One region of the Mycobacterium sp. NPDC003323 genome, then DNA from elsewhere that is predicted to be linked to it. Evidence: predicted binding sites of a transcription regulator. Region 1 holds the regulator's gene; the other holds the start of a gene.
What was found. Region 1 encodes LexA, which represses DNA repair genes until DNA is damaged. Its sites were predicted from a motif close to CGAACANNTGTTCG; they were not measured.

Region 1 (5,498 bases):
TGGCGAAGTACTGATAGATCGACCCCTTGCTGACACCGGCCCGCTCGGCGATGGCATTGGTGGTCAGCTGCTCGGGGCCGGTCTTGCGCAACAGGGTCGCGGCAGTGTCCACAATTTTTGCGACCATCTCCCTCGAACGCTCCTGCTTCGGTGCCTTTCGATGCCGTGACGTGCTTTTATCGGCAGCCAATGCAGCCTCCTAACGCGACTTGAATGCGACCGATAGGTCATATTAGCGTCGCTGCCCCAAGCCTTGAGGAGGTGCGCGCAGTCATGACTGCCACCACGGATCTACCCGTTCACGATGCCGAAGACGCCGGCCGGCCCGAGCTGGTCCCGCTGGACTCACTGACCGCCGAGCACACCGGGCGCTGGACGTTTCTCATCGTCGACGGGGCGGCGTTCATGATGCAGGCCATGGAGCCGGTGATCGCCGAGATCACCGGCCGCTACTCGGCGGCCTTCCACGGCGACCCGGGTGGCCGCGCGATCCGCTCCGTCGACTCGGTGCTGCGGTGGACCTACGGCGGCACCGAGGCCGTCGCCGAGGGCAACCGGGTGCGCGCCATGCACCAGCCGATCACCATGCGCAGCGCCGCCGACGGCAAGCAGATCAGCGCACTGAACCCGCAGTCCTATCAGTGGGTGATCGCCACCGGCTACATCGTCACGGCCCAGGGCGGCCGGCTGCTGGTGGGGCGTGAGTTCACCGCCGACGAGAAGGCCGAGTTGCTACGCGACAACCGCCGACTGGCCCGGCTGTTGCACGTGCCGATGCGCGACTACCCGCAGACCCCGGCCGAGATGGATGCCTACTTCGAGTCCTGGATCGACAGGCTGGAAGCCACCCCGCAGGCACTGCAACTGATCGGCGAGATGAAGACCGGCAAGGTCGACCTGCCGCCATCGGTGCCCGCGCTCCTGCGCCCGCTGGCGCGCCGGATCCTGCGCCCCGGGCTGCGGCTGAATTACCTCTCGGTGGTGGGGCTGCTCGATCCGCGGTTGCGCGCGAAGCTCGGCGTCACCTGGAGCACGGCCGAAGAGCGTGAACTGCAGCGCATCTACACCGTCATCCGCACGGCCTACCGGATCCTGCCGGATCGGCTGACCTATTTCCCGCTGGCCTATCACGCCCGCAAGCATCACGAGTGCCTGGAGAAGATGAAGCAGCGCCAGCAGAAGTCCTTCGCCTACAACCTGCCCGGTGCCCGATGAGTGAGGTGCCCGCACCGCCGCCCACCACCCGCGCGCGCAGCATCGCCCGCCTGACGCTTGCCGGCGCGATGATCTTCGCCGGCCTCAGCCACCTGTTCTGGGCCCGTGAAGAGTTTCAGGCTCAGGTGCCGAAGTGGGTTCCGATGGATGCCGACGGTGTCGTGATGGCCTCCGGTGGCGTCGAGATCACCCTCGGCGTCGGCCTGGCCCTGCTGCGACGCGACCGCGTCCTGGTCGGCCGGCTGCTGGCGGCGTTCTTCGTGCTGATCTTCCCGGGCAACATCGCGCAGTACCTCAACCATGCCGACGGTTTCGGCCTCGACACCGACACCAAGCGCCTGGTCCGGTTGTTCTTCCAGCCGGTGCTGATCGCCTGGGCGCTGTGGTCGACCGGGATCCCGCGACGCCGATGAAGACACGCGACACGCCTCGAACACATGTTTGATTATCGGTGCGGCGGCGACTACATTCAGCCCCATGAGCGACAGCAGCGACACCCCTGAGGCACGCTCCGGCCTGACCGAGCGTCAGCGCACCATTCTCGAGGTCATCCGCACCTCGGTGACCACCCGTGGCTATCCACCGAGCATCCGGGAGATCGGCGACGCCGTCGGACTCACGTCCACCTCGTCGGTCGCCCACCAGCTGCGCACCCTGGAACGCAAGGGCTATCTGCGGCGCGATCCCAATCGCCCACGCGCGGTGGACGTCCGCGGCGCCGACGACACCGTGACGCCGATCGTCGCGACCGACGTCGCGGGCTCCGACACACTGCCGGAGCCGACCTTCGTCCCGGTGCTCGGACGCATCGCCGCGGGCGGACCGATCCTGGCCGAGGAGGCCGTCGAGGATGTCTTCCCGCTGCCCCGCGAGTTGGTCGGCGAGGGTTCACTGTTCCTGCTGAAGGTGGTCGGCGAGTCGATGGTCGACGCGGCGATCTGCGACGGCGACTGGGTCGTCGTCCGTCAGCAGAACGTGGCCGACAACGGCGATATCGTCGCCGCGATGATCGACGGCGAGGCCACCGTGAAGACCTTCAAGCGGACCAAGGGCCAGGTGTGGCTGATGCCGCACAACCCGGCGTTCGAACCGATCGACGGTAACGACGCCGTGGTGCTCGGCAAGGTCGTCACCGTGATCCGCAAGGTCTGATCAGTCGGCCCGCACGAAACCGTTCGCGCGGGCGAACTCCTCACTGGCGAACCAGATCTCGGCCTCGGTATCGCGGTAGCCGCGGCTGCCCGGCGCCCAGTACAGACCCGTCTTGGTGTCCGCCTTGATCGGATAACCCTCGGGGGCCCGGTAGCGGTCGGTGGTGGCCAGCCGCATGGACGTCCAACCGGCGTCTTCGGCCTCGTCGTCCGGTGCCGCCGCCGCGTGCCGGCCGCTGGGGACCTCGGGCTCGTAGGACGGCAGCGGCGGGACCCCGACCACCGCGGTCGGCGGCTCGACGTCGAGTTCGGGTACCGACGGCTCCGGCGGCAGCGTTTCGATGCGGGTGGGCGCGGTGTCCACCGCGTCCTCGTCGAACACCGGCTCCTGCGGTGCTTCCGCCGGCTCCGGCTCAGCGCCGTATTCGGGCTCAGCGCCGTATTCGGGCTCGTCGCCGTATTCGGGCTCGTCGACGTACTCGGCGTCGACGAAATCGTCCCGATCGTCGTCGTCGAGATCCTCGCCGAGATCGTCGGTGAAGTCGTCGGCGGGACGGGCACCGGCCTCGGCCGAACGCTTGGCATACGGCGGGGTCTCGCCGACCGGCGGCACCAGCGCCCACGGGCTCTGCGCACTCTGCTGCTCGTAACCACCGTCGTGCAGCACGCCGGTCTCGGGTTCCGCGTCGCGGCGGGCGTCGGGACCGTCATAGCCGTCATAACCGTCGTAGCGGTCCTCGTAGCCGCCGTAACCCCGGTCGTAGTCCTCGAATCGGTCGTCGCGGGAGCGCCGATTGCGCAGCACCGCAACGGCGATCACCGCGATCAGGCCGACCAGCGGGATCAGGCCGAGCAGCCACCACCAGCGCCACGTGTACCACTTGTCACCGTCACCGCCCGACGCCGCCTCGGGTGCGGCCGACGGGTTCTGCGGCGCCTCCGCGCCGGGCACCTGCAGACCGGTCAACTGCGATTGCAGGCCGGCCGGCTCGGTGCTGAACTGATTGGTGGACGAGTCCCAGGAGATGGACCCGCCGTTGAACTGCTGGGTGACGATGTTGCCGTTCTCGGTCTGATCCGCCTTGGGTGCGCCGAGCTCACCGGTTGCACCGCCCAGCTTCTGCCATGCCGCATTCATCGCGCCACGGACGATGACGGCACCGAAATCGGGCGTCCAGAAGATGACCGGCTGGTCCTCGGCGGCGAACGGCACCACCGCACTCTGCGGAGCCAGGCCACCATCGGCTTCGCTCGCGGTGGGAAATCCGAGATCCCCGGTCGGCCCGCCGACACTCTCGTACTTGGCCAGCACCTGACCGGTCACCACGTTGGCACCGGTGGCCGGGCTGTAGAAGATCTTGCCGCCGGCGTAGTTCTGACCGACACCGTCGGCACCGATCGCGTACTGCGCACCCTCCTCGGCACCCAGCGGGCCGAGCTCCCCACCGGCCGCCCGGCGGGCCGCGGCGATGGCCGAGGTGGCGTCCGAGGGAACCTCGACGGCACCGAGTTGACCCGCCAGTTCGGGCGGGACCGTCGTGAAGGTTCGAGTCTTGCGGTTCCAGGAGATCTCACCACCGGTGAACTTCTGGCTGACCACATCGCCGTCGGTGGTCTCGTCCTCGCTGGGCACCCCGAGCACCCCGGCCGATCCGCCCAGGGTGTCCCAGGCGCTGTTGATCGCACCGCGGACCACCCGGGCACCGGTGTCCGGTGTCCAGAAGATGACCGGGCTGTCCGGGGCATTGAACGTGACGTTCCGGCTGTTGGCCGCGCGGCCCGGACCCTCATCGATGGTCGGAAAGCCCAGGTCACCGGTGGGCCCGCCGAGAGATTCGTACTTCTCCAAGATGGCGCCGGTCATGATGTGGGCACCGGTCCCGGGGGTGAAGAAGATCTTGCCACCGGCGAAGTTCTGGCCGAAGCCCTCACCCGCGGGATAGACGCCGCCGTCCTTGGGTCCGAGTGGACCGGCCGGTCCGCCGCCGGCGGTCTCCCACGCAGCCGTGATCGCCGCGTCGGCATCGCTTTCCGGTGTCGCGACGGCCGGCGGCGCCAGCAGCACCGTCGCGGCCATCAGCCCGGCACTCACCAGCACTGCCGCCGCCCGCCCGGCCAGATTGCCGAACCGGGTTCGCTGCGTGGTCATTCGGTCCCTCCCGAAGTCGTGCAAAACCCCACGAAAGTATCGTGTTCGTCAACTTTGCGTCAGTTGACCGCGAACTCGTGGGATATTGCCACCTGCACCGACGGCGTGTCGGACCGGTCAGACTCCCAGGCCGCGCCCGATGATCTCCTTCATGATCTCGGTGGTCCCGCCGTAGATCGTCTGGATCCGCGAATCCAGGAAGGCCCGCGCGATCGGGTATTCGCGCATGTAGCCGTAGCCGCCGTGCAGCTGCAGACAGCGGTCCACCAGTCGCACCTGAGCCTCGGTGCTGTACCACTTGGCCATCGCGGCCTGCTCGACGGTCAGCTTGCGGTCGAGGTGCAACCGGATGAACTCGTCGACCATGATGCGGATCGCGGTCGCCTCGGTCGCCAGCTCAGCGAGGGTGAACCGGCTGTTCTGGAAGCTGCCGATGGGCTTGCCGAACGCCTTGCGCTCCTTGGTGTACTGCAGGGTCTCCTCCAGGGCGGACTCCATGGCCGCCGCGGCCATCACCGCGATACTGATGCGCTCCTGCGGCAGGTTCTGCATCAGGTACAGAAAGCCCATGCCTTCCTGTCCCAGGAGGTTCTCCGCGGGCACCCGCACATCGGTGAACGACAGTTCGGCGGTGTCCTGCGCCTCGAGTCCGATCTTGTCCAGATGCCTGCCCCGCTCGAAACCTGCCATGCCGCGCTCGACGACAAGCAGCGAGAAGCCCTGTGCACCCTTGTCCGGATCGGTGCAGGCCACCACGATCACCAGGTCGGCGTGGATACCGTTGGTGATGAAGGTCTTCGAACCGTTGAGCACATAGTGGTCACCGTCGCGCACCGCGCGGGTCTTGATGCCCTGCAGGTCGCTGCCGGTGCCGGGCTCGGTCATTGCGATCGCCGTGATCAATTCCCCGCTGCAGAAGCCGGGCAGCCACCGCTTCTTCTGCTCCTCGTCGGTCAGTTCGATCAGGTACGGCGCGATGACGT
Region 2 (5,498 bases), on a different contig from region 1:
CGCGACCGGCCGCTGTCCGCGGTCGCCCGGATCACCACGCACCGGACGGTGTCGCTGCTGTTCGGTGCCGATGACTCGCCGGTCGCCGAATTCTGCGACGACCAGGTGTCCGCGGCGGCGCTGCGTCCCGACAGCGAGCCGCTGACCTGGCGTGAGTGGGAGTTGGAACTCACCGGTGACGGCGAGCGCGCTCCCGACCTGTTGGACCGGCTGTCGAACCGACTGCTGGATGCCGGTGCGGTGGCGGCCGGACATGGGTCGAAGCTGGCACGGGTGCTGGCCACCGGTGAACCCGCCGCCGCGGCCGCGGTCGAGACGTCGGATCCGGTGCGCCGAGCGGTGGCCGAGAACGTCGCCGAACTGCTGGTGTGGGACCGCGCCGTGCGCTCCGACGCCTGGGATTCGGTGCATCAGATGCGGGTGACGACGCGCAAGATCCGCAGCCTGCTCGCCGATGAATCGTTCGGTCTGCCCAAGGACGCCTGGATCTTGGAAGAGTTGAAGATGCTGGCCGGCATCCTCGGCGTGGCCCGCGACGCCGAGGTGCTGGCCGAGAAGTACGAGAAGGCGCTCGACGGGCTGGCACCGGAATTGGTGCGCGGACCGGTACGGGCGCGACTGGTCGACGGCGCCAAGGCGCGCTATGCCGTGGGCTGGCGCCGGTCGGTGTTGGCGATGCGTTCGGAGCGGTACTTCCGGCTGCTCGACGCGCTCGACGAACTGGTGGCCGCGCCGTCGGAGACCGGTGAGAAGTCCGGTGCCGAATCCGCCGCTTCCAGCGTGGCGGCGGCTTACAAGAAGGTCCGCAAGGCGGCCAAGGCGGCCGACGAGGACGGCACCGACGAGTCCCTGCACCGGATCCGCAAGCGCGCCAAGCGTCTTCGCTACACCGCCTCGGCCACCGGGGACAGCAAGGTGGCCGACAGCGCCAAGACCATCCAGAGCCTGCTCGGCGATCATCAGGACAGCGTGGTCAGCCGCACCCATCTGCTCGAGGAGGCCGACGCGGCGCATGCCGCCGGCGAGGACACCTTCACCTACGGGGTGCTCTATCAGCGCGAGGCCGAGGTGGCGCGCGAGGCCGAGGACGGTATCGACGATGCCCTCAAGGCCCTGAAGAAGGCGATGAAGTAGAGCAGGGCGGACGAGCTGGCCTGTAAGCCGGATTCTGTCCCCCGCCGGTGTGACCGGTGGGGCGGCGACCATCCATCTGGACACACCGTCGCCGGGTGCCTCAAGCGGCCTACCCGCAAGCTCGGGCGAGCAGCCCTCGAACGCTTGCGCGACCGCAACCAGGTTGCGGCCTTCTTGGCCTTGCTTCGGGTGGGGTTTGCCTAGCCATCCCGGTCACCCGGGATGCTGGTGCGCTCTTACCGCACCGTTTCACCCTTACCGCCCTTGCGGGCGGCTGTCTGTTCTCTGTGGCACTTTCCCGCGGGTTGCCCCGGATTGCCGTTAGCAATCACCCTGCTCTGTGAAGTCCGGACTTTCCTCGAACCCCGGTGTTCCCGAGGTCCGCGGCCGCCCGGCCAACTCGTCCGCGCAGATCACCGTACCCTCAGCGCGCCGTCCGAAGGTAGCGGCGGTCAGATCAGAAGGGTGGCGGGTCGCTGTCGGTGTAGGCGGTGGTCTCGTCGAAGTAGCCGCCGGCGCGGGCTGTTCGGGGCGCCGGGTACGTGGGCGGAGGTTGGCCGCGGGCCTGCTCGAGTGCCAGTTCTACCGAGTTGCGGGTGCGTTCGGCGTTGATGCGGTATTCGCGGTCCTGTTTTCGGGTGCGTTGCCGTCGCGGCAGGACCGGTTTGTTGTCGCAGTCGTCGATCAGGCTGATGTGCCGGACCGGCGGTATCGGGACATCGATCGTGTTGTGCGGGAACAGGATCGCGGCCAAAGGCGTCGTCGTGTAGCGGTGCCCGGTGGGGGCTGTCCAGGTGGTGCGGCCGTCGGGGTGGGCGGTGGGCATCCAGCCGGTGGGCATCGTTTTGAGCAGATGGTGTTCGCGGCACAGTGGCCGCAGATTGCCTGGGTGGGTGGCCCCGGCCGGCCAGGCAACGACATGATCGAGGTCACAGCGGTGGGCGGGGCGGCTGCACCCGGGGTAGCTGCATGTCATGGCGTACATGCGCACGAACGCCGCAAGCGCGGCCGAGGGCCGGTAACGCGGCTCGGAGCCGAGTTCGGCCGGGTTGGCCAGAGGTCGGACTGCGGCGCCGGTGGCGACGAGTTCGGCGAGGAGGTGGGCCGGGATGATGGCGCCGTCGAGGGTGATGCCGGCGCCGAGGCCGGGAGATTTGGCCGAGGTTTTCGCGGCCGGTGTCGTTGCGGCGGGTGCCGCCGGGGGCTGCGGCTCGGCGTTCGGCTCGGGTTCGGGGCTCGGTTCCTCGCCCGTCTCGGTGTCCTCGGGCGGCTGTCCCGATTCCTGGTCCGCAGATGTGCCCGGCAGTGTCGGCCCGGGCCTCGAGGTCGGTTCGGCGCCGTGTCCGGCGTCGGGCAGTTCATTGGCCAGCACGTAGATATTGACCGCAGATGCGCGTGGGTCTTTACCCGAGCCGGCACAGTCGGGGTTACCGCACAGGCAGGTCAGCCTCTGGATATCCGCGTCGGCCATCACTGCGGCCACGGCATCGGCGCGGCGTTCCCGTGTGGTGCGCGGATCGTCATCGCACACGGTGCCGGCCAGTTCGTTGAGGCGGGCTTCGCTGATTTTGGCGTCGGTGGCCCGCATCCGTCCCCAGAACGACACGATGCCGTCGGGGTCGCTGGAGTCACCGAATTCGATGTAGCGATCCGTCGCGGCGGCCTTGGTCCGGATCACCGCGCACGGGTCGAACTTGTGCACCCAACAGTCGACGGCTTTGATCAGCCCGTTTTCCGACAGCGCCCCGTATTCGGGGGCGCTGGACGCGATCGCAGCGTCGATCAACGCCAACGCATCCGCATCGACGACCAGTCGGGTGCGCCAGGTGATCGCATCGATCACCCGCGCCGACACCGACCCGGCGGCGAACACTGCAGCGGTGCGAGGCAGGCGCTCGCGCAGGCTTTGACCAATGCGCATCTGCTTGTGCGCAGCATGCGGGTTCAGGTTGCAGGCGGCGCTGACGGCGGCCTTGGCCAACGCCCACCCGTCCACCAGCTGCACGGCCGTTGCGTCGTCCTCGTCATCGCAGTGCCGGGCAGTGACCTCGGCGACCAACGCCAGCCGTTGCGCGGCCGCGGCCGCCTCGGACCGGGTGGCAGCCGCGACGGCGGTGATGAGCGCTTCGTCACTCATCCCTGCCAGCGTGTCGCGATCACACCTCTCGAACATGTGTTCTATAGTAAATGGCCCCACCGACACGACCAGCACTCTTCGGTGCCGGTGACTAACGTGAAAGACGCTGATCAAGTCGGCTGCAGAGTCGCGGTAAGGACATCGCGGATGCGGCGGGCGCAGTTCGTTGCCTCAAGGAAAGTGCGCGCGAACCGGTCGATCGTTGCCTCACCCGTAATACGCGCGTCCGCGCCGCCGCAACACCATCACGTTGTCGGTCAGGTGACCCGGCTGCCCGTCGGGCCCGATGGCCTCGCGGGTCACCGCCTCCACCCGCACTCGCTCCCAGTCCGCGCCGAGCTCCAGCCCGGCGACGACCTCCTCGGCGGGCGGGAAGTGCACGTGATGGTGATTCGACCACGGGGGCGCATCGCCATGGTCGACGATCAGCAGCACTCCCCCGGGCGCCACCGCCTCGGCCGCCCGGCGCAGCACCCGCACCCGATCCATCGGCAGCTTGGAGTGCAGGAACTGCGCCGACACCAGATCGAACTGCCCCTCCGGGAAGCCCTGCTCCAGATCGCAGTGCTGAAAGTCGATGCGACTCAACAATTCACCGGCATCCTGGGCGGCGCGCTGTAGTGCGACATCGGACACGTCGGTGGCCACCACCGACCATCCCCGTTCGGCCAGCCACATCGCATCGGCACCCTCACCGCAACCCAGGTCGAGCGCTCGGCCCGGTGCCAATTCGGCCGCCACCTCGGCCATCCGCGCGTTGACCTTGCCGCTCCAGATCCGGTCCCGCTGGCCGTAGTGGTCATTCCAGTGCTGCTGGGTGTCCGGGACCGGCCACGGCGGAACCGGCAGGCCCACGTCATCGGCCAGCAGGCTCTGCACCACGGCGGCCGCAGCCATCGAACCGCCGGCGACGGCCGCCGCCACCTGCGGCATCGCCACGCTGACATCACCGGCGGCGAACACCCCCGGCACCGTAGTGCGCTGGAACTGGTCCACCACGATCGCATCGGCGGCCACCGGGGTGGGCGGGGCGAACGCCACGCCGAGGTGAGCGGCCAGATGCGAGCGCTGGTGCAACGTCGCGGCCACCAGTGCACCGCGCCTGGCCAGAGGTTCACCGGTCGCGAACCGGATCTCACGCAATTCGCCGTCCTCGGAATGGAATTCGGTGACGGCGCGCTCGTCGGTAGGGATCCCGGCCAGCAGATCGCTGTCCGGCGCCGGTCCGCCGTTGGTCAGCAGGACGATATCGTCGCTCCACCCGCGCAACATCAGGGCCATGTGCACCGCGCGATCCCCGTCGGCGAGCACCGCGAGCGGTTGGTCACGGACCTCCCAGCCATGGCAGAACGGGCAGTGGAACACCGAACCGCCCCACAGTGCATCCAGGCCGGGGATCTGCGGTGGGCGGTATTGCATCCCGGTGGCCAGCAGGATCCGGCGGGCACGTTCGCGGCTGCCGTCGGAGGACTCCACCACGAAACCGGCACCGTCGGGTTTCACCATGGTCACCCGAGCCGTGCGGAACTGCACGCTCGGGTACTTCTGCATCTCGGTGCGTCCGTCGGCGTACAGCTGGGCAGGCGGGCGGCCGTCCTGGCCCAGCAGTCCGCCGATTCCGTGCGCGGCGAGGTTGCTCTGCTCACCCTCGTCGACGACGAGCGTCGACCGCCGGGCCCGGCCGAGCACCAGTGCCGCGCTCAGGCCGGCGGCGCCGGCACCGACAACTACGCAATCCCATTCGGTATCCATGCCATCGAGCTTGCCGATGCGCGCCAGAAATGCCAAGCTGGTTTGCCATGGAGGCAAAGAGCGTCGACGACATCGTCCGCAAACGGCTACGGGACCTGCGCACCCAACAGGGACTCACCCTGCAGGATGTGGCCGCCCGGGCCAGCATCGACGTCTCCACGCTGAGCCGGCTGGAATCCGGTAAGCGCCGACTGGCCCTGGACCACCTGCCGCGCCTGGCCGGTGCCCTGGCCGTCAGCACCGACGAACTGATGCGCGAACCCGAGTCCGAGGATCCCCGGGTGCGCAGCAGTTCGCACACCCGACATGGTGTGACCTATTGGCCGCTGACCCGGCAGGGCGCCGTCGGCGGCCGGCACACCTTCAAGGTGCGGATCAGTCCCAAGCGCAACACGCCCCCGGCTGACCTGCCCACCCACGAGGGGCAGGAGTGGATGTACATCCTGTCAGGACGTCTGCGACTCATCCTCGGCGA

Region 2: a site for LexA is predicted at 3,301-3,314, ahead of ACWDUN_RS26835 (DUF222 domain-containing protein). Genes of this name have one in related genera too.

What each region holds. Positions count from the first base shown of each region.
Region 1 covers NZ_JBSFSB010000001.1:795,552-801,049, reverse strand. Annotated here, with positions in the region: gene ACWDUN_RS03590 (TetR/AcrR family transcriptional regulator) at 1-127, opposite strand, end outside; gene ACWDUN_RS03585 (oxygenase MpaB family protein) at 274-1,215, shown strand; gene ACWDUN_RS03580 (DoxX family protein) at 1,212-1,628, shown strand; gene lexA (transcriptional repressor LexA) at 1,693-2,367, shown strand; gene ACWDUN_RS03570 (sunset domain-containing protein) at 2,368-4,515, opposite strand; gene ACWDUN_RS03565 (acyl-CoA dehydrogenase family protein) at 4,633-5,498, opposite strand, start outside.
Region 2 covers NZ_JBSFSB010000020.1:58,933-64,430, reverse strand. Annotated here, with positions in the region: gene ACWDUN_RS26845 (CYTH and CHAD domain-containing protein) at 1-1,134, shown strand, start outside; RNA gene rnpB (RNase P RNA component class A) at 1,142-1,537, opposite strand; gene ACWDUN_RS26835 (DUF222 domain-containing protein) at 1,592-3,271, opposite strand; gene ACWDUN_RS26830 (FAD-dependent oxidoreductase) at 3,479-5,023, opposite strand; gene ACWDUN_RS26825 (helix-turn-helix domain-containing protein) at 5,071-5,498, shown strand, end outside.